3 regions of the Micromonospora sp. NPDC005172 genome follow, and region 1 is predicted to be linked to each of the others. Evidence: riboswitches for the same ligand, from Rfam matches in the RefSeq annotation. Region 1 holds a riboswitch; each other region holds the start of a gene.
The links. A riboswitch is a leader RNA that binds a small molecule or an ion and turns the genes downstream of it on or off. The one in region 1 is predicted to bind S-adenosylmethionine.
Positions count from the first base shown of each region.

Region 2: another riboswitch for S-adenosylmethionine. It lies ahead of ABZV06_RS22040 (aminotransferase class V-fold PLP-dependent enzyme); the one in region 1 lies ahead of ABZV06_RS26365 (ABC transporter substrate-binding protein).
Region 3: another riboswitch for S-adenosylmethionine. It lies ahead of thrC (threonine synthase); the one in region 1 lies ahead of ABZV06_RS26365 (ABC transporter substrate-binding protein).

Region 1 covers NZ_JBEXIL010000050.1:31,887-42,601, reverse strand. The annotation lists gene ABZV06_RS26385 (2'-5' RNA ligase family protein) at 1-66, shown strand, start outside; gene ABZV06_RS26380 (hypothetical protein) at 277-462, shown strand; gene corA (magnesium/cobalt transporter CorA) at 487-1,617, opposite strand; gene ABZV06_RS26370 (amino acid transporter) at 1,814-3,763, shown strand; SAM riboswitch class IV at 3,850-3,961, shown strand; gene ABZV06_RS26365 (ABC transporter substrate-binding protein) at 4,314-5,141, shown strand; gene ABZV06_RS26360 (amino acid ABC transporter permease) at 5,187-5,966, shown strand; gene ABZV06_RS26355 (amino acid ABC transporter ATP-binding protein) at 5,963-6,709, shown strand; gene ABZV06_RS26350 (hypothetical protein) at 6,737-8,035, opposite strand; gene ABZV06_RS26345 (Na+/H+ antiporter) at 8,171-9,745, opposite strand; gene ABZV06_RS26340 (BTAD domain-containing putative transcriptional regulator) at 9,861-10,715, opposite strand, start outside.
Region 2 covers NZ_JBEXIL010000034.1:14,381-25,095, forward strand. The annotation lists gene ABZV06_RS22035 (FUSC family protein) at 1-279, shown strand, start outside; gene ABZV06_RS22040 (aminotransferase class V-fold PLP-dependent enzyme) at 289-1,557, opposite strand; SAM riboswitch class IV at 1,605-1,725, opposite strand; gene ABZV06_RS22045 (PrsW family intramembrane metalloprotease) at 1,749-3,227, shown strand; gene ABZV06_RS22050 (hypothetical protein) at 3,246-3,413, opposite strand; gene ABZV06_RS22055 (co-chaperone GroES) at 3,496-3,834, opposite strand; gene ABZV06_RS22060 (AI-2E family transporter) at 3,993-5,291, shown strand; gene ABZV06_RS22065 (ATP-dependent DNA helicase) at 5,515-7,704, opposite strand; gene ABZV06_RS22070 (DUF402 domain-containing protein) at 7,784-8,290, shown strand; gene sigJ (RNA polymerase sigma factor SigJ) at 8,303-9,268, opposite strand; gene ABZV06_RS22080 (PPK2 family polyphosphate kinase) at 9,447-10,397, shown strand; gene ABZV06_RS22085 (DUF47 family protein) at 10,525-10,715, shown strand, end outside.
Region 3 covers NZ_JBEXIL010000020.1:100-8,772, forward strand. The annotation lists gene paaN (phenylacetic acid degradation protein PaaN) at 74-1,747, opposite strand; gene ABZV06_RS16115 (GNAT family N-acetyltransferase) at 1,799-2,818, opposite strand; gene thrC (threonine synthase) at 3,055-4,341, opposite strand; SAM riboswitch class I at 4,352-4,487, opposite strand; gene ABZV06_RS16125 (DMT family transporter) at 4,555-5,523, opposite strand; gene ABZV06_RS16130 (metalloregulator ArsR/SmtB family transcription factor) at 5,613-5,918, shown strand; gene ABZV06_RS16135 (DoxX family protein) at 5,989-6,432, opposite strand; gene ABZV06_RS16140 (GntR family transcriptional regulator) at 6,704-6,946, opposite strand; gene ABZV06_RS16145 (hypothetical protein) at 7,199-7,753, shown strand; gene ABZV06_RS16150 (hypothetical protein) at 7,976-8,272, shown strand; gene ABZV06_RS16155 (plasmid pRiA4b ORF-3 family protein) at 8,247-8,673, shown strand, end outside.

The DNA.
Region 1 (10,715 bases):
GCGGCGACAGTGGTCGGCGCGGCGCTCACGGACCACGCCCGCGGCATCGCCCACCCGCTGCCCTGAGCGGCCCGACCGCGAGGCGGGCCGTTTCGTTTGTCCGGTTTGGCGGGCGTGAGTCGGGAAACCGAAAACAAGGGGTGCGAACGCGGTGTGACGTGGGATGGTTCGACGTGGATGCCGTACCGGTGGTGACCCGTGAGCGGGCCGCCCGGCCGGGGGCGCGGACGCACACCGCGCCGCCCGCGACGGCTTCGACGAGGAGAGGCAGGGCCCATGCAGGCTCAGCGCAGGCCACCGCGTAACGAGCGGAGCCAGACCACGCACGACCGTACCGGCGGCGGCATGACCGGCGCCGCCACCCCGCTGACCATCTGGGCCGCCGCCGTACTGCTTGGGCGCATCGGCGCCGGCGACGACGACGTCGAGGACGAGCGGCACATCCTGCGCGGCATCGAGTGAGCCGCGGCGTCGCGGGAGCGTCGTTCAGAGCCAGCCGCGGCGCTTGAAGACCAGGTAGAGGGTTCCGCACACCAGCACCATGAGCAGCAGCGCGAACAGGTAGCCGAAACGCCAGTTCAACTCGGGCATGTGGACGAAGTTCATGCCGTACACCGTGCCGATCAGTGTGGGGGCGAACAGGATCGCGGCCCACGAGGAGACCTTCTTCAGCTCCTCGTTCTGCGCGTAGCTGGCCGCCGTGAGGCTGCGCATCTCCTCGTTCTGCTGCTGCGAGACAAGTGTCGCGTTGACGGTGAGGATGTTCTGCAGCAGGTGCCGGAACCCGTCGACCCGCTCCACCACCTGGGTGAGGTGGTCGGTGACGTCCCGCAGGTAGCGGCGCAGTTCCTCGTCGGTGCCGTAGTTGCCGGCTCCCGCCGCCAACGCGTCGAGGATGCCGAGTAGCGGACGGGCGGCCCGCTGGAACTCGATGACCTCCCGGCTGAGACCGTAGATGCGCCGGCTCGCGTTCGGGTCACCCCCGAAGACCTGGGTCTCGATCTCGTCGATGTCGTTCTCCAACCCGGCGACCACCGGCGCGTACCCGTCGACGACCTGATCCAGGATCGCGTACAGCACCGCCTCGGGGCCTCGGGCGAGCATCGCGGAATCGGCTTCCATGCGGCGTCGTACCGCGGCCAGGTCGGGGGCCTCCCCGTGCCGGACCGTGACCACGAAGCCGGGGCCGATGAACAGGTGCAGCTCGGAGAACTCGACCTCCTCCCGCAGGTCGTCGTAGCGGGCGGCGCGCAGCACCACGAAGAGCGTGTGTCCGTACCGTTCCAGCTTGGGCCGCTGGTGGGCGTTGATCGCGTCCTCCACCGCCAGGTCGTGCAGGCGGAACTCGCGCGCCAGCGACGAGATCTGGTCGATGTCGGGCCGGTACAACCCGATCCAGGCCATCGCGTCGTCCTGCGCCTGGAGACAGGAGTACGTCTCGGCGAGGCCGGCCGGCGAGGCGTACCGGTGTCCCCGGATGTAGACGGCGCTGTCCACCAGCCCTCCGGCGGACGAGCTTCCCGGTTGCGGCGGCGTCACGGCCCCGACCCGGGTCTCGTGCTCGTCGAGCTGGCGGCCGAAGCCGTCGCCTCGGCGGAAGCGGCGGCCACCGACCACGAGCCCGCCCCCTCCCGGCGCTGCCCGGCCCGGGGTTGGGGACGGGGGCGCTGCTTCCCCCGTGCTCCCAGCCCGAAACCCTCGGCGCGCCGCCGGGGCCGGTACTCGCGGCGGGCGGGTTCCGCGCACCGCCGGACGGACGTCGACCGGACGGCGGATACTCGCGGTGACCATGGGCGGGACGGGGGTGACGCCGGTGGAGGTGGACAGGCGTGCCGGCCGGCGGACCGACCGGGTACGGCGCTGGCTGCTCGCCGACGAGTCGCAGCAGCCCGTGCCGCAGGGCCTGCACGTGCGACCACGGGAGGAGCGGCACCACCCGTGGTGGAAGGTGATGTGCCTGACCGGCGTCGACTACTTCTCGACGCTGGGCTACCAGCCGGGCATCGCGGCGCTGGCGGCCGGGGCGCTCTCGCCGGTGGCGACGCTGGTGCTGGTGCTGGTCACCGTGCTGGGCGCGCTGCCGGTCTACCGTCGGGTGGCGGTGGAGAGCCCGCACGGTGAGGGCTCGATCGCGATGCTCGTACGCCTGCTCAGCTACTGGCCGGGCAAGCTGTTCGTGCTGGTGCTGCTGGGCTTCGCGGCCACCGACTTCATCATCACCATCACCCTGTCCGCGGCCGACGCGACCGCCCACATCGACGAGAACCCGTTCCTGCCCGGCGGGCTCAAGGGTCACGAGGTCGTGCTCACGCTGCTGCTCGTGGCCCTGCTCGGCGCGGTGTTCCTCAAGGGGTTCGGCGAGGCCATCGGGATCGCCGTCGTCCTCGTCGCGGTCTACCTGTCGCTGAACGCGGTGGTGATCGCCGACGCGCTGTGGCGGGTGGTGAACCACCCCAGCGCGGTCGGGGACTGGAGCACCGCGCTGCGCACCGGGCACGGCGACCCGCTGATGGTCGTCGCGCTGTCCCTGCTGGTGTTCCCGAAGCTGGCGCTGGGCCTGTCCGGCTTCGAGACCGGGGTGGCGGTGATGCCGCACATCCGGGGGGACCGCCAGGACTCGGAGGATCGGCCGCTGGGCCGCATCCGGGGCGCGCGGCGGTTGCTCACCACCGCCGCCGCGACGATGAGCGTCTTCCTGATCACCAGCAGCGTCACTACCACCGTGCTGATCCCGCCCGAGGCGTTCCGGCCGGGCGGGGCCGCCAACGGCCGGGCGTTGGCCTACCTGGCCCACCAGCACCTCGGAGGGGTGTTCGGCACGGTCTACGACCTCTCCACCATCGGAATCCTCTGGTTCGCGGGGGCGTCCGCGATGGCCGGGCTGCTCAACCTCGTACCCCGGTATCTGCCCCGCTACGGCATGGCGCCGACGTGGGCCCGCGCGGTCCGGCCGCTGGTGCTGGTGTTCACCGGGGTGGCGTTCCTGATCACGGTCGTCTTCTCCGCCAGCGTCGACGCGCAGGGCGGCGCGTACGCGACCGGGGTCCTGGTGTTGATCACCTCGGCGGCGACGGCCGTGACGCTCGCGGCGCGGCGGCGGCGTCAGCGCGGTCGCGCGGTCGCGTTCGGGGTCATCGCCGTGGTGTTCGTCTACACCACCGTGGCGAACGTGGTGCAGCGTCCCGACGGTGTGAAGATCGCCGCCTGTTTCATCGGCGCGATGATCGTGGTGTCGGCGCTGTCACGCGTGCTGCGGGCGTTCGAGCTGCGGGTCGACCACGTCGAGCTCGACGAGGTGGCGACCGGCATGATCGACGAGCGCGCCGGACGTCGCATCCGCCTGATCGCGCACGAGCCGGAGCGCCGCGACCTGACGGAGTACCGCGACAAGCTGGCCCAGACCATGGCGGACAACGACTTCCCCGACGACAGCGACGTGATCTTCGTCGAGGTCCGGGTCACCGATCCGTCGGACTTCGAGACCGGATTGCTGGTGCGTGGCAGCGTGGCGCACGACCGCTTCCCGGTGCTCAGCCTGGCCAGTTCCTCGGTGCCCAACGCGCTGGCCGCGCTGCTGCTGGAGATCCGCGACCGCAGCGCGCGACGCCCGCACATCTACTTCGAGTGGACCGAGGGCGGCCCGGCCCGCAACGTGCTGCGCTACCTGGCGTTCGGGCAGGGCGAGATCGCCTCGGTCACCCGGGAGATCCTGCGCCGCCAGGAGCCGGACCAGACGCGCCGGCCGCACGTGCACGCAGGTTGACCTGCTCGTCGGGCGCAGGCCAGGGCTGGTGAGCGTGGTCATATCGGCTGGACGACCGACCGGTGGCTGCTGCTAGCCTCGGCGCAGGTCATGAGCGCCAGCGACAAGCCCCGGCTCGCTGGCCGGCAACCCTCCTCCGCGGTGGGGTGCCCCGGGTGAAGACCAGGCACCGGCAGGACGTCGGTGCAAGCGTGGCCTGGCACCCAGGTCAGCACCAAGACCCGGGAGACCTCATGCACATCCTCAGCCTCACGCCACCGGCCGTCCGGCGCATGCCGGCCCTGACCCGGCGTCGGCACGTGGACCTGATGCGAATGCGCAGCGCGGCGTGTACCGCCGCCTGAAGCGCTAACCCCTCCCCTCTCGCCCGCCTCCCGGGCACCCACCCATCCGCGCGACCCCTCGCGTCGATCATGAAGTTGTTGCCCGTCCGACCGGCGTGTCGGGGCAACAACTTCATGATCGACGGGGTCGACCTGTTCTTTTGGAGATGACTGTGCGTTTTCTTGGTCGATTTGTTGTTGTTGGCGCGGTTCTTGTTGCTGGTGGGTTGAGTGGCTGCGGGGGTGGGGGTGGTGGCTCGGCGGCGGGTAGTGGTGGCAGCAACCCGTACGGTCTGGCGCAGCCGGGTGTGCTGCGGGCCGGCACGCTGACCGACGCGCCGCCCAACGTGTACCTCAAGGACGGTAAGTTCACCGGCTTCGACAACGACCTGCTGACCGCCGTGGCCGGCAAGCTCGGCCTGCGGGTCGAGTTCGTCGGTACCGACTTCTCCGCGCTGCTGTCCCAGGTCAACAACCACAAGTTCGACGTCGGCAGCTCCTCGATCACCATCACCGAGGCGCGCAAGAAAACCGTCGACTTCGGCAACGGGTACGACTTCGGCTACTTCGGCCTGGACGTCCCGGCCGGTTCACCGATCACCGGGTTCGACCAGCTCGCCGGCAAGCGGGTCGTGGTGGTGCAGGGCACGGTCCAGGACGACTACGCCACCGGCAAGCAGCTCGACCCGGTGCGTGTACCGGACTACAACGGCGCGATCAACCAGCTCAAGGCGGGCACCGCCGACGCCTGGATCGCACCGGCCGAGATCGGCGAGAAGTCGGCCGCCGACAGCAACGGCAAGATCACTGTGGCGGCCAAGGAGCTCAGCCCCGCCCCGACCGCGTACGCCGTCGCCAAGGATGGCGACAAGCTGCGCGAGGCGCTGAACAAGGGCCTCGACGAGGTGATCGCCGACGGCACGTGGAGCCGGTTGCAGGCCCAGTACTACCCGGGGCGACCGATCCCGGCCGACTTCACCCCGGGCAGCGGCAAGGCGGCGGCCCCGGCCACGCCGTCCGGGTCGGCGCAGCCGTCCGCCTCGACGGCGTCCTGAGCGACAAGCGGTGACGAGCGAGCGGGACGGTAGGAGAGGCGAACGATGGATCCGTTGAGCACCCTGTGGGAGACGTTCTTCGACGCCGACGCGATGCGCGAGGCGCTGCCCGAGATGCTGACCGTCGGGCTGCCCAACACCCTGATCCTGGCCGTCTCCGCCGCCCTGCTCGGCACGGTGCTGGGTCTGCTGCTGGCCGTGGCCGGCATCTCCCGTAGTCGGTGGCTGCGCTGGCCCGCGCGGGTCTACACCGACGTGTTCCGGGGGCTGCCGGCCGCGGCGACGATCCTGCTGATCGGCGTCGGGCTGGCCCCGCTGGGCATGCAGGTCTGGGGACCGGAACCGTACCCGCTGGGCATCCTCGCGCTGTCACTGATCGCCGCCGCGTACATCGGGGAGATTTTCCGCTCCGGCATCCAGTCGGTGGAGGCAGCGCAGTTGGAGGGCGCGCGGGCGCTCGGCTTCTCCTGGGCCGACGCGATGCGGCTGGTGATCATCCCGCAGGGCATCCGGCGGGTGCTGCCCGCCTGGGTCAACCAGCTCATCGCGCTGATCAAGGACTCCAGCCTGGTGTACTTCCTCGGTCTGGTGGCCAGCCAGCGGGAGTTGTTCCGCATCGGGCAGGACTACGCGGCCACCACCGGCAACGAGTCCGCGCTGCTGCTGGCGGGTCTGTTCTACCTGGCGTTGACCGTCCCGCTGACGCACGTCGTCAACGCGATCGACCGGCGGTTGCGCCACGGCCGGCCCACCACCGCACCCGCGGACGACGAGGACGAGGACGACCCAGAGCTGACTGGCATCCAGGAAGGAGACCGGCGATGACCACCACCGCGACCACCACCTCGGTCAGCGTCGACGCGCGTGACGTCCACCTGGCCTTCGGGTCGAATCGCGTGCTGCGCGGCGTCGACCTCAGCGTGCCGCGCGGCGCGACGGCCTGCGTGATCGGCCCGTCCGGTTCGGGCAAGTCCACTCTGCTGCGTACGCTCAACCGACTGATCGAGCCGGACCGGGGCGACGTCCTGCTGGACGGGCGCAGCGTGCTGCGCGACGACCCGGACGCGCTGCGCCAGCGGGTGGGCATGGTGTTCCAGCAGTTCAACCTCTTCCCGCACATGAGCGTGCTGCGCAACGTCACATTGGCGCTGCGTCGGCTCCGCAAACTCGGCGAGGACGAGGCTGTCCAGGTCGCCCGCGCGCAGTTGGAGCTGGTGGGGCTCGCCGGTAAGGCCGACGCCCGGCCCTCGCAGCTCTCCGGTGGTCAGCAGCAGCGGGTGGCGATCGCCCGGGCGTTGGCGCTGCGACCCGAGGTGATGCTCTTCGACGAAGCCACCTCGGCACTCGACCCGGAGCTGGTCAAGGGGGTCCTCGGGGTGATGGCCGACCTGTCCGCCGCCGGGATGACCATGGTGGTGGTCACGCACGAGATGGGCTTCGCCCGGCAGGTCGCCGACACCGTCGCCTTCATGGACCGGGGTGTCGTGCTGGAGGCCGGCCCGCCGGAGCAGATCTTCGAGGGAGCCGAGCATCCCCGGCTGCGTCGCTTCCTCGCCCAGGTGCTCTGAGCCCGTCGCCCAGGTGGCCGGCGGCGCTCAGCCGGCCTGGTGGCGCAGGTGTGCGGCGAACGCCTTCAGATCACCGAGCAGCTCCAGGATGGCGTTGCGGTAGGCGACCGACGCCCAGAGGTGCAGCTCCTCGTCGTCCAGTCCGCCGAACGCGAGCGACAGCGCCTTGCGTCGACGCCGGTCGAGCACCTTGTGCGGGCGGGCCAGGAGGTCGCCCTCGCGCCGCAACGCCTGGAGGTAGGCGGCCACCGCCTCCTGATAGTGCCGCCCGGCGACCCTCTCCAGCAGGGTGAACTCGAAGACGTTCAACGCCGCCTCGGAATCCCAGTAGGCGCTGTCGCGCACCGGCGCGCTCGCCACGTGCCGGCCCATGGCGTGGCGGGCCTCGTAGAGCAGCAGCACGCCCCGGCCGGTGGTGCTCAGCGGTCGGCGGGGTGCCGGCAGCCGCAGCGTCCGCACCGGCGCGGCCGCGGTCAGGTCCACCGCGCTGGCGTACGTCGGCATGCGCTGCGTCGCCGACGCCGACTCGGGCAGCAGGCAGGCCCGCTCCTGATACGGCACCGGACCCCGGCCGGGAGGCAGGGCGCGTACCGTCGCGTCGTGCAGCTCGCTGAGCGGCCGGTCGTCCGGGGCGCGGCCCGGTGGCAGCGTGAGCACGAGACCGTTGGCGCCGGGCACCGGCACGCCCAACACGCAGGAGTTGCGCAGGAACGCCCAGGTCGCCGCCGCCTCGCGAATGCCGCTCGCCACAGCCTGGGCGTCGGCGCGCCAGTCCTGGGCGATCCGTAGCCGTTGCGCCAGGTCGGCGGTCGCCGCGCCGTCGTGCGGATACAGCTCCCGAACGGCCCGGGGCAGCGACCCGGGGCGCAGCGCCAGCGGGTCGCCGGTGGGCGGGGGCGCGGCGTGCCTGGAGCAGTCGGCGTCGGAGTGCGGGTCACCGTCGACCGCGTGGCAGTCGCCCAACCAGCTCGCGCCGGGAGGACCGGCCGGACGGGCGAACGCCAGGTGAGGCAACCGGCCGGTACGCAGGACCGTCTCGTACTGCGGTCGGGCTCGCCCGGCACGCAGCACGTCCAGCGGCAGCACGGGTGCCAGCGTCACCACGGCGGTGAGGACGACGCAGTGCGGGCAGGCGTCGCGTACCCGGTAGCGACGGAGGTGGTCCAGACCGGGCTGCTCCCACTGGACACCGATGACGGCGTCGTCCTGCGCCATCAGATAGAGGAACTCGGTGGCGACACGCTCACGGGTGACCGAGGCCAGTTCGTCGAGGAACTGCCGTTCGGTGACCACCCTCGGGTCGGCCGCGCTCGCACCGGTGGCCATGGGCACCCCCTCACCGACCGAGCACATCGACGAACGCCGAAACGAGCTCCACCGTACCCGTCGACGACCTGGCCGAGCGCCCCGTTCCTGCGTGCGGCGGTGTCACGAATGCGTCAGGCCGGGAGCTGCCGCCGCTCAGTCGTTGGGTCCGCGCCCCAGCAGCCGGATCTCCTCGTTGTCCAGCGCCGACTGAAGCTCCTGGAGTACCAGGTCGTCGATCTCCCGGTTGTCGCGCAGCCGGGTCAGCTCCTGTCGCTTGTGGGCGAGGACGGCGAGACGCAGCCGGCGTTCCAGCCGACGTTCCTCGGCGGTTCGGCCGCCGGTCTCGTTGAGGTCCTCCAGGTGCCGCTGGTATTCGGCCCGCAGACGGTGGACGGACTCGTCCTCGGCGCCGACCTCGGCGGCGACCTGGGGCAGGGCGTCCAGGCCGGCCTGGGTCGCGCGTCGGCGGGCGTGTCGGGCCTCGTCGACGCGCTCGGGGTCGCCGGACAGCCCCGCCCAGCGCACCACCAGCGGCAGCGTGGTGCCCTGCACCAGCATGATCAGGACGATCACCAGCGCGGTGACGAAGATGATCAGATCTCGCTCGACCACCGGCCGCCCGGCGACCGTCATCGTCGGGACGGCCAGCGCGGCGGCGAGTGAGACGGCGCCCCGGAACCCGGACCAGCCCGCGACCGTGCCGACCCGCCAACTCGACGTGCCGCCCTCCTGCTCCGCCATCCGACGACGTCGTAGCCTCGCCGACTGCGCCGTGAGGTAGACGAAGCCGAGCCGGGTGACCACCACGGCGAGCGTGACCGCGAGCACGATCAGCACGGCCCGCGGCGGCGAGGTGCTGACGATGCCGCGCACCGCCCGGGGGATCTGCGTGCCGAGCAGCACGAACAGCCCACCGTTGATCAGGAACGTGGACAGGTCCCAGAACGCGTACGCCAGCACCCGCGACCGGGCGCGGATCACCCGTGGGCCGGCGTACGCGAGGACCAGACCGGCGACCACGACCGCCAGCACACCGCTGGCGTGCACCGCGCTGGCGAGCAGGAAGGCGCCGAACGGGGTCAGGACGCTCAGCGCGCCCTCGCGCAGCGGATCGTCGAGCCGCTTGCGGATCAACACCACGATGACGCCCACCAGCAGACCGGCGACCAGGCCGCCGAGGCTGGCCCCGACGAACTCCTCGCCGATGCCCAGCGCCCCCGGCTCCGCGCTCTGGGTGAGCAGGCCCACGGTCACCGCGAAGACCACCAGGGCGGTTCCGTCGTTGATCAGGCTCTCGGCGTGCAGGGTGGTGAGGAGCTTGCGGGGCAGCCGTTTGGCCAGACCGGTCACCGCGGCGGCGTCGGTCGGCGCGAGGACCGCGCCGAGCACCCAGGCGGCGGCGGGGTTCACGCCGAACGCCTGGGCGGTCAGGGAGACGGTGATCATGGTGAGGACCACGAGCACCACGGCGAGCAGCCCGATCACCGGCAGGTTCGCCCGGATCTCCCGCAGGCTGATGGTGAGGCTCTCCCGGTAGAGGATCGCCGGCAGGAAGATCAGCAGCACCAGGTCCGGTTCCAGGACCACGTCCGACAGCGGCGGCGCGAGCCCGAGCAGCACCCCGAATGCGATGAGCAGCACCGGCGGCGCGACCCGGTAGCGGCCGCCGAGGGTGGTGCCGATCAGGACGGTGACGCCCAGCACCACGATCAGCACGAGCCCCTGCACGGCGTACCCCCTCGATCCCGGCCGACGGCGGAGGCCGGCGGTTCCATCTGACCGCACACCGGTGGCCGGTTCCACAGGAACGGACAAGTCCCCTGCCGGCCGAGCGCGGTAGCGCTCAGGTCGCGTCGGCGGCGCGGACGCGCGCGGTGAGCAGGCGGGCGGTCCGGCGATGCCGGGCCGCCTCCTCGTCGTCGCCCAGCGCGGCGGCGAGGTCGGCAAGGTGCCCGGCGACCGGGCCGGCGGTGAGCACCCCGCTGCCGGCGGCCAGTTCGGCGGCGGCCGGCCGGAGCGCGGCGGCGACGCGCCGGATGGTGGGAAGGTCACCCACGGCGAGTGCCGCCCGGGCGACCAGGCACAGTCGCACCTCCCGCAGCAGGTCGTGCGGCCCGTCCGGGAGGGCCCGCAGCGCCGCCGTGGCGGCGGTGCGGTCGCCGCAGTGGGCGAGCAGCAGCGGTCGGACCCACGGCTCGTGCGGACCCCAGTCCAGACCGGCCCAGTCCTCGCCGCCGAGACCGTCGACGGGCCGCCCGTCGGCGGGCACCAACCGGTCACCCGCCGGAAGCGTCGCGGGGTCGCCGACGGTCTCCGCCAGGCGCAGGCCGAGCAGGGCGAGCGGCAGCAGCCCCTGGGCCAGGCCCGGCATGCCGTCGGTCGGCAGCCGCTGGGCGGCACTCCGGTACGCGGTCGCCGCCGCGTGCCGGTCACCGACCCACGCCTGACGTAGCGCGGCGTACCAGCCGGTGAAGACACCGACCAGCGGCAGCTCGTACCGCTGCGCGAGGCGGTCGGCGGCCCGCGCGTGCTCGTCCGCGCCGCTCCGGTCGGCGCGCGCGCAGCACGCTTGGAGCAGGATGAGGTGACCCAGCACCTCGAAGGTCACCAGTTGTCCCCCGGCGGCGAGGTCGACCAGCTCGACGCCGATCCGGGCCCGGGCCTCGGCCAGCCCGACCCGGTCGAAGGCGTGCATGAA
Region 2 (10,715 bases), on a different contig from region 1:
TTCGCGGTGGGTGAGGAGCCGCAGCAGGCGCGGGAGCGGTCGCTGCGGGCCGTCAGCGAGGCCGGGCGGGCGTACGGCGCAGGGGTCGGCTTCTCCGGCAGCGTCGTGGTCGCCCAGATCCGTACCACGGCCAGTGACCTGCTGGTGGCCTCCGGGATCGAGCAGGAGGAGGCGAACCGCTGCATCCGGATCTCCTTCGGGGAACAGGAGCGGCCGGTCGGCGAACCGGCCGAGCCGGGCGAGGCGCCGAAACCACCCACCGCCCCGCCGGTCGGCTGAGCACGGGGCTCAGGCCAGCTCGGCGAGCGCCGCGAGCAGCCGGTCGACCTGGGCGGCGGTGCTGCCCAGACCGATGCTGGCGCGCAGCGCGGTCGCTGGAAGATCCCTTCGGCCGGTACGCGCGGCAGCCTCGCCGAGCAGCCGCCGGGCCAGCGGATGGGCACAGAACAACCCGTCGCGTACGCCGATCCGGTGCTCGGAGGCGAGCCGCGCGGCTACCGTCGCGGAGTCCTGACCGGCGACCACGAACGACACGATGCCGACCCGGGGCGCGTCCGCGTCGAAGGTCCGCAGCTCCACCACGTGCGGCAGGGCGGCGAGGCCGTCGCGCAGCCGAGCCAGCAACGCCTGCTCACGGGCGTGCAGCGCGACCCGGTCGGCGTCGGCCAGCGCCGCGCACACCGCCGCCAGCGCCACCGCGCCCAACAGGTTCGGGGTGCCGGCCTCGTGCCGGGCCGGGCCGGTCGCCCAGGTCACGTCATGGGTGGCCGGCCCGACGTTGCTGGTGGCACCGCCGCCGACGAGGTACGGCGGGGCGGCGTCCAGCCAGTCCGCCCGGCCGACGAGCACACCCGCGCCGAACGGGGCGTACAGCTTGTGGCCGGAGACGGCCAGGTAGTCCACGTCGAGCGCGTGCAGGTCGACCGGGGCGTGTGGGGCGAGCTGCGCGGCGTCGAGGACGATCCGGGCGCCGTGCCGGTGGGCCACCCGGGCCAGCTCGGCGACCGGCCACAGCTCACCCGTCACGTTGCTCGCCCCGGTGACCGCGACCAGCACCGGCAGCGTGGGGTTGCTGTCGCGGCGCAGCTCGGTCAGGGCGGCGGCGAGAGCGCGTACCGCCCCGGCCGGGTCGGCGGGCACCGGCAGGCGTACCGAGCCGCGCGGCCAGGGCAGCAGGTTCGCGTGGTGCTCACCGGCGAAGGTGACCACAGTCGTGCCAGCGGGCAACGACCGGGCCAACAGGTTGAGGGCGTCGGTGGTGTTCCGAGTGAAGATCACGTGGTCGTCGGCACGCGCGCCGAAGAAGTCGCCGACCGTCTGCCGGGCCCGCTCGTACGCCAGGGTGCAGCGCCGCGACAGCGCTCCCGCGCCCCGGTGCACGCTGGCGTACCAGGGGAGCAGTTCGGTGACCGCGTCGGCCGCGGCCCGCGCGCACGGCGCGGTGGCCGCGTAGTCGAGGTTGATCTCGCCGGGTACGCCGAGCACGTCGAGCGCCGCCGACGGCGCGGACGCGACGGCGGGCAGGCTGGGCAGCGAGGGTACGAGAGTGACGGACACGCCGGAACCTCCGGGGTCAGGGACCCCGGGTGTGCCTGTCGGGACGGGGTCCGCGCTTGCCCAGCACGCCGATCGGGCTGGGCCCGGTCATCACCCGGGGCACCCCACCGCGAACTCGACGAGGGTTGCCGGCCAGCAAGCCGGGGCTTGACGCTGGCGCTCGTGACCTGCCGGCAGCATAGCGGCTGTGGATGCGCCCGGACCAGCCGGCGGCGGATGGCTACGCTGACCGCATGGCCGACACCCCGCCCGGTGCACCCCTGCCGTCGCCGCCGCACACGCCCGCGGCCCCGCCCGCCGGCTCGTCACCCGGGATGCCGCCGCGCCGCTTCGGCTGGGTGCGGTTCCTGGTGCTGGCCGGGGTGGTGCTGCTCATCGCCGCGTGCGCGGTCTTCATGGTGTTCACCCTCGGCCAGTCGCTGGGCGTACAGGCGCTGCTGGTCGGGGTGGTCGCCGCGATCCTGCCGGTGCCGGTGCTCGTCGCCTGCTTCCTCTGGCTCGACCGTTACGAACCGGAACCCCTGAAATATCTGATCTTCTGCTTCGCCTGGGGCGCGTTCGTCTCCACGGCCGCCTCGCTGAACGTGAACGAGTTCGCCGCCGGACGCTTCGCGGACTGGGGACTGCCGGATGCGCTGACCGGCGTGCTGGTGGCACCGTTCATCGAGGAGCTGACCAAGGCCCTCGGCCCGATCCTGCTGCTGATCTTCCGCCGCCGGGAGTGGTCCGGGATCACCGACGGCCTGGTCTACTGCGGGCTCTCCGCAGTCGGCTTCGCCATGGTGGAGAACATCCTCTACCTGGGCGGATACGGCTACGCGGCCGGTGCCGACCGGTACGGTCCGGCGACCGGTACCCAGCAGGTGATCGCCATCTTCATCGTGCGGATCCTCCTCTTCGGGTTCGCCCATCCCCTCTTCACCTCGATGACCGGTGTCGGCCTCGGGGTGGCCTCCCGTACCGCCGACCGGCGTGTCCGGGTGCTGGCCCCGATCGCCGGCCTGCTGCTGGCGATGATGCTGCACGGGACGTGGAACCTGCTGCCGACGCTGACCCAGGCCACCGGCGAGGCAGTGATCATGCTGTACGGCTTCCTGGGCCTGATGGTGCCGGTGTTCTTCGGCGTGGTCGGGCTGGCCGTGTGGTTGCGCGCCTGGGAGGGACGGCTCACCGAGCGGACGCTGCCCGACTACGTACGCGCCGGCTGGTTGAGCCCGCCCGAGGTGGCCGCTCTGAGCAGCCTGGGTCGTCGGCACGCCGCCCGGAGCTGGGCGCGCCGCGTCGCCGGGGACGCCGGGGCGCGGGCGATGCGCGGATACCAGCTCGCGGCGACCCGGCTGGCCCTGCTGCGCGACGGGACGCTGCGCGGTCTCGACCGCAAACCGGCCGACCGGGAGCGGACCGCCGTCGAGGAACGTCAACTGCTGGAGGCGATCACGGCGTACCGGTCGTACTTCGTGGGCCGCGATCCGCAGGCCCCGGCCGGCGTCTGGGACGGCAGCCAGTACCACCTGCGCTTCCCGGACGGTACGCGGCGATCGGTCGCCGCGCCCGACGAGCCGGTGGTGCCCATCCCGGTGGTGCTCGCCCCGCCGCCCCCGGTCAACCACCCGCCGGCCGGCTGGCATGAACTACGCCCCGCCGCGCCGTGGCCGCACGGTCACGCCTGAGCGCGGCCGGGCGGCGGGTCAGGTCATCAGCGTGGTGAGGAAGTCGCCGAGCCCCTGGGCCATCGCCATGAGCGCGACCCCGATCCCCTTGAACAACTGCGCGGCACCGTCCGGGCGGAACGCCATGAAGTAGATCAGGAACGCGACGCTGCCCCAGGTCAGCAGCTTCTTGACGAATACCGGCATCGTCCCTCCCCAGGGCCACGGTCGCCGGCTGGCTTCCCGTCGTACGCGCCGACAAACGGCGCGACCGCGCTCGGGGGGAGGTCTACAGGTAGAGGCCGGTGGAGTCGTTCTCCACCCGTACGGCGGCCACGGCGTGCACGTCGCGCTCGCGCAGCAGCACGTACCCGCGGCCGTGCAACTCGACCTCGGAACGCTCGTCCGGGTCGAAGAGCACCCGATCGCCGGAGACGATGGCGCGGACGTTCGGCCCCACACCCACGGCGGTCGCCCAAGCGAGGCGCTTGCCGACCGCGGCGGTCGCCGGGATGACGATGCCAGCGGTGGAGCGACGCTCGCCCTCGCTGCCGTCCATCCGCACCAGCACACGATCGTGCAGCAGGCGGATGGGCAGGCCGGAGTCGAGATCCTGGTCGGCGGTCACGGGGCAGACGCTACCGTGTCGCAGGTGACCGGCTGCCGGTGGTTACGCCCACGGCGATGCGGGCATTGTGTGGCGGAACTGCCCTACGGTGTCGGGAACGGACGTATGCTGTCCGACCTGTCGCCCTGGGCGGACGACTCTTCTGCCAGGAGGTGCGCTTGAGCCGCTTCGAGCAGGTACGCGGGCGGCTGCGCCGCGCCTACCAGTCAGGACAGAAGTCGGTGAGCATCGCTGAGCAGACCCCGGGCGACGCCCCGGAGACGCCGGGAGTGGCCTCGCCGGCCATCCCTGGGCCCGTCGCACCGGCGAAGGCCACGGTCGTCGGCGCGGAGCCTCCGGTGGACCTGCACAGCTCGACGTCCAGCCGGGACGACGCCGACGTGCCGCACGGCCTACGGATCGCCGCCGCCTGGTGCTGGCGGCTGATCGTGATCGGTGTGGTGGCCTGGGCGCTGCTCCGGATCGTCGGCACGGTCCGGATCGTGATCATCCCGTTGGCCATCGCGATGCTGCTCTCGGCACTGCTCGCGCCGGCCGTGGGCTGGCTGCTGCGCGCCCGGCTACCCCGTTCGATGGCGACGGCAGTGGTGCTGGTCGGCGGCCTGGCGGCCGTCATCGGCACGCTCACCCTGGTGGTCAACGAGTTCATCCAGGGCGTACCGGAGCTGAGCGAGAAGTCGTCGCAGGGTGTCCGGCAGATCCAGAACTGGCTGAAGACGGGTCCGCTGCACCTGTCCGACACCCAGCTCGACCGCTACATCGACGAGGCGCAGGGCTGGATCAACGACAACACCTCGAAGTTCACCAGCGGCGCGCTGAGCACCGCGGCGACGCTGGCGGAGGTGCTGACCGGCACGCTACTGGTGCTGTTCGCGACGTTCTTCTTCCTGCGCGACGGCAACAAGATCTGGCGTTTCGTCGTACGGCTGCTGCCGGTGGCCGCCCGCTGGAAGGTCGACGACGCCGGCCGGGCCGCCTGGCAGACCCTCGTCGCGTACGTCCGTGCGACCGTGCTGGTCGCCTTCATCGACGCCGTCGGTATCGGCATCTTCCTGGTCGTCTTCGACGTGCCGTTCGCCTTCCCGCTGGCGGCGCTGGTGTTCCTCGGCGCGTTCATCCCGATCGTCGGCGCGGCGCTCTCCGGAGGCGTGGCCGTGCTGGTGGCGCTCGTCGACAGCGGCCCGGTCACCGCGCTGATCATCCTGGGTGCGGTGATCGGTGTGCAGCAGGTGGAGGGGCACATTCTCCAGCCCCTCATCATGGGTCGGGCGGTGGCCATCCACCCGCTCGCGGTGATCATCGGGATCGCGGCGGGAGTGGTGCTCGCGGGTATCACCGGCGCGCTGGTCTCCGTGCCGCTGATCGCGGTGCTGAACACCGCGGTACGCCGACTGGCCGCCCGCACGGTCCCGGACACCCCACCAGACGCCGTAGTAGTCGCCTCCCAAGCCCCCTAACCCGCCCCGCCCCCGCCCTACCCCGCGCCCCCCGCGCCCCCCGCGCCCCCACGCTCCCCACGCCCCCGCGCTCCCCACGCCTCCCCGCTCCGCGATCTTGCACTTTCTGTCGCGGCATAGAGGGCATACCGTGCTAAATCAACCACAGAAACCGCAAGATCGGCGGGGTGCGGGGTGCGGGGTGCGGGGTGCGGGGTGCGGGGTGCGGGGTGTGGGTGGGGGGTCAGGTGGTGGCGAGGCGCTTTAGGGCGCCTCGGGCCACCTCGGGGCGGGTCGTGTACCAGAACGGGGGTAGCGACCGGCGTAGGAACGGCCCGTAGCCCCGGGCGGTCTCCAGGCGCGAGTCGAGCACCGCGACGACGCCCTTGTCGCCGGTAGCCCGGATGAGCCGGCCCACTCCCTGTGCGAGGCGTACCGCGGCGATCGGCACGCTGACCGCCGCGAACCCGGAGCCGCCGCCCGCGTCGACGGCTGCGGCGCGGGCCGCCGCGAGCGGTTCGTCGGGGCGTGGGAAGGGCAGCCGGTCGATGACCACGAGCTGGCAGGCGTCGCCCGGTACGTCCACTCCCTGCCAGAGCGACATCACCCCGAACAGGCAGCTGGACTGCTCCTCGCGGAACCGGCGGACCAGCAGCGGCAGCGCCTCCTCGCCCTGCAACAACACCGGCAGGTCGGTCCGCGCGCGCAGCAGCTCCGCCGCCTGCGTCGCGGCCCGCCGGGAGGAGAAGAGCCCGAGAGTACGACCACCGAGCGCCTCGACGAGACCGAGCAGTTCCTCACCGGCCGCGTCGGGCAGGCCGGAGACGCTGGGTCGGGGCAGGTGCGCGGCGACGTACAGGATGCCCTGCCGCGCGTAGTCGAACGGCGAGCCGACGTCCAGTGACCGCCAGCCCGGCCCCTCGGTCGCGGGGATGGTGGTGGCGTCGGCCAGCCGGCGGCCCGGTGTCTCGGCGGCCGGGCGGCCCGCGCCGGTGCGGGCGGCCATCGTGGCGGCAGCCGGTGACGCCGGGACCGGCGGCGCGTCCAGGCCGAGGGCACGGGCCACCGTGTCGAACCGGCCGCCGAGCGCCAGGGTGGCCGAGGTGGCGACCACTGTGCGCTCGTCGTACAGGTGGGCGGCGAGAGTGCCGGCGACCGAGAGGGGCGCGACGACAAGTGCCCGACGGTTGCCACTGTCGTTCTTCTCCACCCAGGCCACGTCGTGGTCGGCCTCTTCGAGGAGCCGCTGCGCGGTGGTGGACAGGTCGTCCATGGCGGCCTTGGCCTGCTGCTTGCGGACCGGGTCGGGATCGTCCGACTTGATGTCGCCGATCGCGTCCAGGGCGGCGCGGGTGGCCGAGTCGAGCAGAGTGCACGCTTGGTGCAGCGGCGTCGGCAGGCCGGCGGTGAGTCGACCGGCCGGCGCCTCGGCGAGCCCGACGGCGAGGGCGTCACCGGCGGCGGTGAGCGCGTCGGCCGTCTCCGGTTTCAGCAGCGGCCGGGCGCGTCGGGTGGACCGGTCGATCATCTCCGGCACCAGTTCGGCCTGGGCGGCCGAGGAGACACGGTCGGCCAGCTCGTGCGCCTCGTCGACGATGAGCAGCTTGTGTGGCGGGACGATGTGCCGGTCGGCCAGCATGTCCACCGCGAGGAGACTGTGGTTGGTCACCACGATGTCGGCCTCGCGGGCGCGGGCCCGGGACGCCTCGGCGAAGCACTCCGCCCCGAACGGGCAGCGGGTCGCGCCGACGCACTCCCGCGACGGCATGGAGACCAGCCGCCACGCCTGGTCGTCGACGCCCGGGTCCAGTTCGTCGCGGTCGCCGGTGTCGGTCTTCTCGGCCCAGTCGCGCAGGCGCTCGATCTGCTTGCCGAGCCGGCCGGCCTCGCCGAGCCACTTCGTGCCGCCGCCGGGGCGGGCGGCCGGGGCGTCGAAGAGGGTTTCCTCCGGCTCGTCCGCCGTGGAGTTGTCCAGTCGGGCCAGGCAGAGGTAGTGGTGGCGACCCTTGAGGACCGCGAACGTGGGCCGGCGGCCGAGCAGCGGCTCGACGGCGTCGGCCAGCCGGGGCAGGTCGTGGTCGACGAGTTGGGACTGCAACGCCAGCGTGGCCGTGGAGACCACCACCGGACCGTCCACGGTCAGGGCAGGTGCGAGGTACGCCAGCGACTTGCCGGTGCCGGTGCCCGCCTGCACGAGCAGGTGCTCGCCGCTGGTCACGCACTCCTCGATGGCGGTGGTCATCTGCTGCTGACCGGGGCGCGCCATGCCGCCGGGAACCGCGCCGACCGCCGCCGCGAGCAGCTCCGTGCCGCTGGGCCGGGCACCCCGCCGCCGGCTCGTGCCGCGGGCCGAGGGGGTGGCGGAACCGGTGGCGGTGCGGGGCGGAGTCACCGTGCGACGGTACCCGTCGGCGCCGACACCGACAGCGCCCATCCGCCCGCGTGGCGCGCACCCACCTGTCGCGTTACGGCTGCGCTACGACGTGTGGGCGGTATCGGTTAGGGTGCGAATCATGCCGAGCGACGTGGTCCGAGTGATCTACCGCAAGTACGACGGCAGCGCGCACCGTGACTACCCGGCCCGTCGCCTCGCGGAGGACGACCTCGGCGTCTGGCTCGGCGTCCCCTTCGGGACCGAATCGGTCTACCACGGCCGTCCGTCGGTGGAGAAGATCCCCTTCGTCCTGCTGGTGCCCCACCACGCCTGGTGGACGTGCATGTTCAACCCGCCGCCGCGCACCAGCGAGGTCTACTGCGACATCGCCACGCCGGCCCGTTGGGAGTCCGACGACACCGTCCACCTGATCGACCTCGACCTGGACGTGGTCCGACGGCGGGCCACCGGCCTCGTGGAGTTGCTCGACGAGGACGAGTTCGCCGAGCACCGGGCCCGCTTCGGCTACCCGGAGGACGTGGTGGTCGAGGCCGAGGCGGCGGCCCGGTGGCTGTACGGGGCTCTCGGCGACGGCACCGAGCCGTTCGCCACGTCGTACCGCAAATGGTTGGCCCTGGTGGTCTGAGCCGGCAGCGGCTCACCAGCGCGGCGGCCACCGGTCGTCGTCGAGCAGCGGCGGCAGGCCGGTCAGCTTCAGCGGGTTGAGCTGGTTGAAGATGCCGGTGATCCGGCCGTCGTCCACGGTGAACGCGGTGACCAGCCGGATCTGCCTCCCGTCGGTGTGCGTCGTCTCCATCTGCAAGCCCAGGGCGCCGTCGACGAGCACCGAACGTGCCCGCACCCGCTGCGCGTACCGGCCGGTCCGGCCGAACAGGCCGAGCGTGAGGCGACCCACCGCGTCAGCCCCGACCACCGGCCGCAGAGCCGTCGGGAAGTGCCCACCCGCGTCGCCGACGAGGACCACGTCCGGCGCGAGCACCCGCAGCAGCGGGTCCAGCTCGCCGGACTCGGTGGCGGCCACGAATGCCGCGAGGACACGCCGTTGCTCGGCCGGGTCGGCGGTGTGCCGGGGCGCATCCGGTGCGGTGACCGCCCGCCGAGCCCGGGAGGCGAGCTGCCGCGCGCCCACCTCGCTGGTGCCCAGGACGTCCGCCACCCGGGCGAACGGCACCGCGAACACGTCGTGCAGCACGAGCGCGACCCGCTGCTCGGGCGCGAGCCGTTCCAGCATCACCCGCAGGGCGGTGCCGACCTGGTCGGTGCGGACCGCGCGCTCGGCGGGATCGGGGGCATACCCACCGCCGGCCACGCCGCCGTGCAGCGGGCTCACGACCGGCTCCGGGAGCCACTGCCCGGGGTACGCCTCCCGACGGACCCGAGCCGAGCGCAGGACGTCCAGGCAGAGCCGGGCACAGGTGGTGGTCAACCACGCGGAGAGGTCGCGGATCTCGGCGCGGGCGGCCGGGTCGGCGAGGGCGCCGGCGTACCGCAGCCAGGTCTCCTGCACGGCGTCCTCGGCTTCGCTGCGACTGCCCAGCATCCGGTGGGCCACCGTGAGCAGCCGCCCCCGCTCGACCTCGAACTCCGTCGCCAGGTCCCGCACGACCCACCACCCTCCCCGCTCGCCAGGTGCCCTGGCGTACATCCTCCAACCAACCGGACGTGCCGGTGGCCCCGGACGTGACGGCGGGCTGGTCACTCGTGGCGGCCCGCGACGGACGAGGGGCCGCCCTGGTGGGCCTCGGCGGGCGGAAGGTGCGGGGGTGGGCGATGATCCGAGGATGAGCGAAAGCGGGCAGGAGCAGGGCGAGCGGATCGTGGCACCCCACGGCGGGTCCGTACGGGATCTGCTACGGGTCACCGCGCCCGTGGATCTCGCCGCGATCGACCCCCGGTCCACGCCCGGCCTGCCGGACGCCAAGGCGATCGGCGAGCGCCGGAAGACCTGGGCCCGTACGCAGGTGGAGTTGATCGGCGAGGAGCTGGGTCGGCAGCAGGAGATGCTGTTCGCGATGGCCAAGGCCGGCTCGGCGGACCCGGCGCGCCGGGTGCTGCTGGTGCTCCAGGCCATGGACTGCGGTGGCAAGGACGGCACGATCAAGCGGGTGGCGGGCGCGATGAACCCGCTGGGCCTGCACATCCGCTCGTTCGGACCGCCGACCCCGCAGGAGCTGCGGCACGACTTCCTCTGGCGGATTCGCCGCGAGCTGCCGCCGCCCGGGTACGTCGGGATGTTCAACCGCTCGCACTACGAGGACGTGCTGATCGCCCGGGTCGGCGCCCTGGTGCCGAAGGCGACCTGGCGGGCGCGCTACGAGCAGATCAACTCCTTCGAGCGGGAGCTGGTCGACGACGGGGTGACCGTCGTGAAGGTGATGCTGCACATCTCGTACGCCGAGCAGGGCGAGCGGCTGCTGGAACGGCTCACGGACCCCCATAAGCACTGGAAGTACAACCCGTCGGACGTCGACTCCCGGGCGCACTGGGACGACTACCAGGCCGCGTACACCGAGGCCCTGAGCCGGTGCGGCACGGACGTCGCGCCGTGGTTCGTGGTGCCGGCGGACCGCAAGTGGTACCGGGACTGGGCCGTGGCCCACCTGCTCCGTGAGACGTTCGACACGCTCGGTCTGGGGTATCCGCCTGCCGATTTCGACGTCGCGCACGAGCGTGAGCGATTGGCCGCTGGGGGAGCGGGGACGGTTGGGACGCCCGAGATGAACAGCAGATGAACGACCGGTGAATGTGGCCTGGCCAGGGGTGGGCCGGGGAATTTGCGGTTCTGGCGTTTCCTAGCATTCACCGAGCGGACGCCTACGGACGCCGCCACCCTTCCACCGACGCGACGAGGTCTGTGCTGTGAAGTTTTCCTTCCGCCCCACCGAGGGCGCCTTCTACGAGCTCTTCACCAGGGCCGCGCAGAACCTGGTCCGGGGCACGGCGCTGCTGAACGAGCTGGCTCTGCCCGGTGTCGACGTGCAGTCGGTCAGCGAGCGCCTGACCGAGGTCGAGCACGACAGCGACCAGATCACGCACGATCTGTACAAGAA
Region 3 (8,673 bases), on a different contig from region 1:
GGGCGGGCTGCCCCGGAAACCCCAACCGCGACCAATCACGCACCGCCCCGGAAACCCCCACCGCAAGCAAAGATCAGGCAGGCCGCCGCGACTGCACGATCCGGAACCGATTCGCCACGTAAGCCCCGTCGGTCAACGCCGAGTTGGCCGCCGCGTTGGCGCCGCTGCCGTGGAAGTCGGAGAAGGCCGCCGACTGGTTCACGAAGACACCGCCGGTGAGGTTGCAGGACAGGTGCACCCCGACCTCGACGGCGACCGCCTCGGTGGCGTCCAGCACCGCTTCGTCGGTCGAGTAGACCCCGGCGGTGAGCGCGCCCTTCTCGCCGACCGTCCTGCGCAGCAGCTCCAGGCTGTGCGCGGTGGAGTCGGTCGCGATGGCGAACGAGATCGGCCCGAACCACTCCCGGCCGTACGTCTGGGCGTCGTCCGCGGTCAGCTTGACGATCGTCGGGGTACGCACCACCGCGTCGGCGTACGACGGGTGGGCCACCGTCCGCGACTCCAGGACCGGCTCGCCGACCTTGGTCACCTCGGCCAACCGCTCCAACACCCCGTCGTTGACGATCGCGCCGGTCAGCTCGACACCCCGGGCCGGGTCGGCGGTCAGCTTGCCGACGGCCGCGGCGATTCCACCGGCCACCTCGTCGAAGCTCTTGTGCCCCTGGTCGGTCTCGATGCCCCCGGCCGGGATGAGGATGTTCTGCGAGGTGGTACACATCTGACCGCTGTAGAGGGTCAGGGTGAAACCAAGGTTGCGGCACATGCCGGTGAAGTCGTCGGTGGAGTCGATCACCACGGTGTTGAGGCCGGCCTTCTCGGTGTAGACCGACGCCTGCCGGGCGTGCGTCTCCAGCCAGTCGCCGTACTCGGTGGAGCCGGTGAAGTCGACAATCTTGACGGACCGGTGCAGCGCCAGGTCGCTGGCGAGCTTCTCGCCCGGCGCCTCGGCGGCCAGCAGGATCAGGTTCGGGTCGAAGCCGGCCTCCGCGAGGACCTCCCGCGCGTACTTCACGGTGATCGCGAGCGGCAGCACCGCGCGCGGGTGTGGCTTCACGATCACCGGGTTGCCGGTGACCAGCGAGGCGAACAGCCCGGGGTACGAGTTCCACGTCGGGAAGGTGTTGCACCCGATCACCAGCGCCACACCACGGGGGACCACGTGGAACGTCTTGGTCATCCGCAGCGGGTCGCCCTTGCCGGCGGCCTTCTCCCAACCGGCGGTGCCCGGGTGCCGGGTCATCTCGGCGTACGCGTACGCCAGCGCCTCCAGCGCCCGGTCCAGCGCGTGCGCGCCGCCGGCCTGGAACGCCATCACGAACGCCTGCCCGCTGGTGAACTGCACCGCGTTGGCCAGCTCGAAGATGTGCTTGTGCAGCCGGTCGAGGATTTCCAGGCAGACACCCACCCGGGCCTGCGGACCGGCGTCGCGCCACGCCGGCAGCGCGGCGGAGGCGGCGGTGACCAGCTCGTCGGTGCCGGCGTGCGGGTACCGCACCGCCAGGTCGACCCCGAACGGGCTCGTCTCGGTGGCGATCCGCCCGCCAGCGCCGGGCTGATCGAGCGGAAAGTCACCACCGAGGTACGCCTCGAAGGCGGCCTTGCCGTCGGCGGCGGCGGTCTCGCCGTACACGCGGGGGCTGGGGGACTCGGGATAGGCGGACCAGTAGCCCCGCTCCGTGATCGCGGTCAGCGCACGGTTGAGGGTGTCGGCGTGCCTGTCGTACAGGGAATGCGGGGTCTCCGTCATGCCCGCCATCATGCAACAGCCCGGTCGGCGAGCAGTAGGGGCGGATACCCGTCAGAGGGTGAGCTGCCAGTTGTCCCAGGCGTCCACCGGGCGGAAGCCGAGCTGCTCGTTGATCGCCACCATGTAGCTGTTGCTGGCCGCGTTCCAGGTGTCGACGACGCGTACCGCGGGCTCGTGGGTGAGCAGATGGTGCAGGTTCTCCGCCTTGGCGATGAGGCCCAGCCGGTGGCCACGGTGGGTCGGGTCGACGATGGTGATCTGCTGGAACGCGTGCCAGTCGACGGAGGCGCCCACGTCGAGCAGGGTCCAGGCGACCAGCCGGCCCGACGCCTCGTGCAGCATCCCGAGGTGGTAGCGCCGCCTACCCCGGGCGTCCAGGGCGCGCTCGTTGCCCCGGATGCGCTCGGCGTCGACCTGTTCCGGTTCCCACTGCACGTCGCCCAGCGGCGCGTCCGTCATGAGCCGGCCGTCCAGGTAGGCGACGTCCGCGACGTACTCGGGTGGGGTGGTGCCCTGCCAGGAGACGGACCGGTAGCCCTCGGCGTGGGGCTGCGCGTCGGCCAGGGCCGCCCGCAGCGCGAGCCGGTCGATGTCGGCGATGGTCAGCCGGCGACGCACCTCGGCCAGCGCGGAGTGCGCGCCCATCGCGGCGGCGAACGCGTGACCCGCCACCGGTCGGGCCGGACCGCCGGGCAGCGCGGAGACCGTCATCGCCGTCACCCGTTTGCGGTCGTGCTGGCGCAGCAGGCGTACCCCGTACTCGTGCAGGGCCCGGCCGACACCACGACGCCGCAGGTCCGGATGGACCTTCAGCTCGGCGGTGGCGTTGTCGGTGTTGTCGAGCTGCGGCAGGTCGAGCTGGAGGTAACCGGCGGGCGTACCGTCCAGGCGGGCCAGCGCCCAGAGCGAGCGGGTGCCGGGCATCGGGGCGTGGAAGAACCCGTCGAAGCGTTGCCGGCAGGACGGTGGGAAGTCGGGCAGGTCGGCCTCGGTGGCCGCCGCTCCGATCCGGTACGCCTCGTCGACCGCGGCCCGGTCGGTGCCGTCGAACGGCACGATCGTGATGCTCATGCCGGTGAGCCTGACAGCCGCAAAAGCGACAGGGCCAGCGATTATTCGCTGGCCCTGTCGGACGTGGTCGGGAGGGGCATTCGCACAACGCCTCCGGCGTTGGGTCGCAAGAACTTCAAAAGTCTTCGGCGAAATGCCCTCCCGCACGGAGCATCTTGCGCCGTCCGGTTCCTGCCGTCAAGTCCTGAGCGGCGGGTTTTCCACACTCACAGCGAAAACCCAGTCACCGGGCGGATTCAGCCCAGAAGCCCCGCGTCCCGGGCGGCACGCAGGGACGGCTTGATGTGGTGGGTCGGCCCGACCTGTGCGGCCACGGCGTCGATGGTCTTCAGACCCTCGCCGGTGTTGAAGACGACCGTCTCCGCCGTCGGGTCGAGCCGGCCGGACTCGACCAGCTTGCGCAACACTGCCGCGGTCACGCCGCCCGCCGTCTCGGCGAAGACCCCGGTGGTACGGGCCAGGTCGCGGATGCCGGCGCGGATCTCGTCGTCGTCGGCGTACTCCATCCAGCCACCGGTGCGACGCACCGCCTCCAGTGCGTAGAGGCCGGCGGCCGGGTCACCGATGTTGAGCGACTTGGCGATGCCGGTGGGCTTGACCGGGATGATCGTGTCCGTGTCGGCGTGCAGGGCCGTGGCGATCGGGTTGCAGCCGGCCGACTGCGCGCCGAAGACCTTCCAGCCGCCGGCCGGCGCGTCGACCAGGCCGATCTCGACCAGCTCGGAGAACGCCTTGTCAATCTTGGTGAGCAGTTCGCCGCTGGCCATCGGGATCACCACCTGGGCGGGAATCCGCCAGCCCAGCTGCTCGGCCACCTCGTAGCCGAGGGTCTTGGAACCCTCCGCGTAGTACGGGCGGACGTTCACGTTGACGAAGGCCGTGTCCTCGAACTCGTCGGTCTCCACCAGCTCACCGCAGAGCCGGTTGACGTCGTCGTAGGAGCCGTCGATGGCGACCAGTTCGCCGCCGTACACGGCGGTGGTGATGACCTTGCCCTGCTCCAGGTCGGAGGGGATGAAGACGATCGAGGGCACGCCGGCGCGGGCGGCGTGCGCGGCCACCGAGTTGGCCAGGTTGCCGGTGGACGCGCAGGCGAACCGGGTGAACCCGAGCGCCTTGGCGGCGGTCAACGCCACCGAGACGACCCGGTCCTTGAACGAGTGGGTCGGGTTGGCGCTGTCGTCCTTGACCCAGAGCGGCGCGGTGATGCCCAACTCGGCGGCGAGGTGCGGGGCCGCCACCAGCGGGGTCAGCCCCGGGTCGAGGGTGACCCGGGTGGCCGGGTCCTGCCCGGCGGGCAGCAGCGCGGCGTACCGCCAGATGTTGTCCGGCCCGGCCTCGATCTGCTCGCGGGTCACGGTGGCCAGCGCGGCGGTGTCGTAGTCGACTTCCAGCGGGCCGAAACACTCGTAGCAGGCGTGCTGGGCGGCGAGCGGGTAGCGGGCCGAACAGGCGCGGCAGACGAGGGCACGGGCGGGGCTGGCGGAGGTGTCGATGCCGGAGGCGGCGAGCGTCGACGTCATGTCGAGGGTCCTCTCATCTTTCCCCGCATCGCACGGTGCGGCGGGGACGGAATTGGCACCTGCCCCGCGGGTCGCTCAGCGGTGAGCGCGCGGGGTGGTTGCCGGGGCGTCGTCGGGCCGTATCCCTCAGCCCCTCTGGATGAGGTATGCAGTTGTGCCGTCGAGTCTAGGCAACGTTGCCCGGCGCCTCCACCGGGCATCCCAGCCAGTGGGTCAGCGGTGCGCCACCGCCACTGGGTCGACCACCGCGCCGGGGTCGGTGACCGCCGTCGGCCGGGGCGGCGGCGAGGGCCGGGGACGGGTCCGCGCGGCGAGGTTCGCGGCGACCAGCGCGGCGATGGTGATCGCCGCCCCGACCAGCTCGACCGTCTCCGGACGGTAGCCACGGGCGATCTGCACGACGAAGGTGGTCACCGGGACCAGGTTCATGAACAGGGCCGCGTTGGCGGCGCCCAGCCGCTGCACACCGGTGTTCCAGGCCAGCACCGCGACGACTGCGGCGACGAGCACGGCGTACGCCAGTTGCGGGGTGATCGCCACGAGGTCCGCGGCCGCCGGCGCGTGCTGCCACCCGACGGCGTCGGCGCCGATGCTCGCGGCCAGCATGGCGGCCGTGCCGGCGAGCGCGGTCAGCGTGGTGAAACGCAGCGGCGACCAGGCGCCGAACCGGGTCGCGCCGTGGGTGTAGATGGCCCAGCCGAGCACCGCGCCGATCATCATGAGGCCGCCGAGACCGAACTGGCCGAGCCCGGCCAGGCTCCCGCGGGTGATCACCAGGCCGACTCCGAGGAGCGCCACCAGGGAGAGGGCCAGCAGGAAGGGCTTCGGTCGTACGCCGTCCCGGGCCCACCGCACCAGTTGGGTGATGATCGGGGTGGTCGCCACGAAGAGGGAGACCTGCTGCGGGGCGGCGTGTTCGAGAGCCAGGTTGGTGAGCAGGTTGAAACCGGCGAAGCCGACGACGCCCAGCACCATTACCTCGGCTCCCCGACCGCCGAGCCGCAGCGCGGCCGACCCCTCGCGGAGCAGCAGGATGCCGACCAGGATGACGGCGGCGAACAGATAGCGGGCGGTGGTCAGGTTGAGCGGGTCGACAGTGGTCAGCGCGGTGGCCAGGATCGGGAACATCGCACCCCAGGCGAGCGCGGCGAGCAATGGGTAGGCGGCGGCGCGGGATCGCATCGTCAGCTCCTGTTCGAGTATCTTCGAACCAACGACACCGACCATAGGGTGTTGTTCGATCGTTGTCGAACAAGGGTTAGACTGGTCACATGGAGCTGCACGAACCCGACCTGACCGCCGTACCGGTCACCGCCGTGCTGGCCGCACTCGCCGACGACGTGCGGTTGCAGATCGTCCGGGCGCTCGCCGACGGCGGTGAGGCCGCCTGCGGCAGCTTCGACTTCGGCGTCTCCAAGGCGACCCGCAGCCACCACCTCAAGGTGCTGCGCGAGGCCGGCCTGACCCGCACCCGGGCCGCCGGCACGAGCCGCCTGGTCCGACTGCGCCGCGACGAGGTGGACACGCTCTACCCCGGCCTCCTGGACGCGGTCCTCACATCCCGACCGACGGCCTGACCCCTGCACCCACGCGCGCGTCGCCGGAGCCGATTCGCCTAGGCTCCGGCGACGCGCAGTGAGCGTGCGGTCAGGCGTTCACCGGGCTGGGCTCGGCCATCGACGGCACCTGGACGCGCCGCTTGAAGAGCAGCGCGTCGAGCGCCCACGGGCCCGACCCGAGCGCCGCGACCAGCAGGAACGACCAGCAGAAGAGGGCCGCCTGCTCACCGCCGTTGTACAGCGGCAGCAGGCCGTCCGGCTGGTGCACGACGAAGTAGGCGTACGCCATCGAGCCGGACGCGAGAAGCGCGGCTGGTCGGGCGAAGAGTCCGACCAGCACCAGCGCGCCGCAGATGAGCTGGATCAGGGCGGCCCACCAGCCCGGCCAGGTGCCGAGCGGTACCGCCTTGCCGGTCATCGGGTTGCCGCCGAACAACCCGAAGACCGACGAGAGGCCGTGCAGCGTGAACAGCAGGCCGATCACGATGCGGAACAGGGACAGGATCGGCCCGCCGAGCCGAGAGACGTTCATGGAGACCTCCATCGAAGGGAACAGATCTCTTCCATGGTGGGGCCTCAAGGCATCGATGTTAATAAGTTCTTTGCTAGTGGGAAAATCCCCGGCGGGAGAACCTGAGGCGCAATGCTGTAATTGCGACTTTGCCCTGATTTGACCGACACCCCAGTGACTCTCGCGCATTGGGAGCGCTCCCGAACCCTCAACGTACCGGCTGGCGTGGTGCCCGCACACCCTGTCGAGCTGCCCCGAATGTGGGGCAAGCGGCTACCGACCTACGCATTATTTAGCCGTCGGCCTCGTCAGAGTCTGGCTCGGGAACGAACACTCCCCGCCCCGGAGCGCCAACAACGACACCCCGATCGCGTAAGAGTGCCACCGAGCGAGCCGCAGTGGATACCGACACCGAGTACAGGTCACTGAGCTGCGCGTATGACGGAATCTTGGTACCTGGCCCGTACTCCCCGCTCCTGATCCGGGCGGCGATGTCAGCCGCGATGTCTGCATAGCTCAAAGGGATTGCGGGCATCGGTGTTCCTTCCGGGTTGGCAATCCCATCTGATCACGACACGAGTTCGCGCCTCAACAACTTGGTTGACCTATGTCACTAGGTGCAATAGCATGAAGGTGAGCCGTCCGGGTTGGCACCAGGGTTGGTTCACCCTCCGGGCTTTGCCCGGTTTGAAGCCGGGGCAGCGCTCAAAGGTGGTCCAGGACCCGAGCTGGGCTGGTTGTGGCGCTGCCCCGGCATCCCCCGTAACCCCACGAGAGGAGTCCACCCGTGACCGTGTCGGAGACCGAGACGGAAGTGCCGGCGGCGAGCGCGATCTGGTCCGTGGAGCAGGTGACGGCGGAGCTGCGCGAGACGTACCTCGCCGTCGCCGCCGCCGCTGTGCTGCTGGAACGGACCGGGGCGGGTTGCGCCCATCCGGCGATCCGGCTGGCGCGGCGCAGCGGCGAGGATGCGCTCGACCTGGCCGGTGACGCGGAACGGCAGCTCAGTGACGGCGTCCACCTGCTCCGCACCGACGCCGGCCATCAGGGTCGGGCCACCATCGGCGCTCTGGTCGAGGTGCTGGACACCGTCCGAGACCAGTTGGCCGGTGCGGCCAACCGGATCGGCGCGCTCCCGGCCCGGATCACCACTGCTGGGCGGCAGCTCCTCGACACCGACCAGCACGACTCGACCAACGACCCGGCGACCGAGACCGCGGCCGGGCAGTGGCACCGGGCTGCCGACCAGCTCGGGCTGATGACCGAGAGCCTTTCCGCGGCGGTCGCCGCGCTCACGTCGTACACCGGCGGGTTGTCCGGCGCGGAACCCGCCACCACCTGAACCTGCCCGCGGACCTGCGTGGGAAGGAAAGGGCCCGGGGTGGGTGCTGAGCTCCGGCCGGTACGTCACGCGCGGGCGTGCCGGCCGACCCCGCCCGCCCCGGCGCCGCCCGCAACCAGCATCGAACGGAAGGCGGTCCACTGTGATCTACCAGCCCATCCGGCTACTGCTTCCCCAGCTCGTCCGCGCCGTCTCGACCGCACCAAACAACCGGTGGTCCCGATGACCGAACCGCACTGGATCATTCACCTGCCGACCACCCTGCACCGGATCGACGACGCTGCGGCGCTGGCCATGGCGCTGCGCCACTCCCTCGGTCATGTGCTCGCCATCGACTTCGGCGAGACGACGCTCAGCGAGGAGGACCGGCAGTTCCTGCGTACCCGCGTCTGGTGCGACAACCGCCTACCCGGCGGTGCCCGCTGTGCGCTGCGCGCCGACCACCCCGGCGAGTTGTGTGAAGCCACCCGGGCGGTCGTGGAAACATGCTCGGATGAGCCCCGAGAGTCGCCGCCGTAAGCGCGCCAAGCCCAGCCGGTCCGGGCAGCAGGTTGTTCGTCGTGCCCAGCTCACCGACGTCGAACAGTGCGACTGCCCGGCGTGTTCGGGCGCCGACGTCGACCCGCAGAGCTTCATCGTCGACCTGGTCGGCGAGGGTGCACACCTGATCAAGACGGACGATCCCGTCGAGGCCGAGTTGTTTGCCGCGAATTTCCTGTCCGCCGGTGATCTTGCCGGCGAAGACTTCACCGAGGCTCTCAACGATGGCATGCTGCCGGCCGTTGCCGAGATCGGCACGCCGGAGGCGCTCGCCGTACTGCTCGCGATCGACGCCGTCCGGGAGGGCACCGTCGCAGCGGCCGCCGCCCGGCGTCTGATGGACGCGGGCGTCGAAGCGCCGAGTTGGGCCAGTGAGCTAC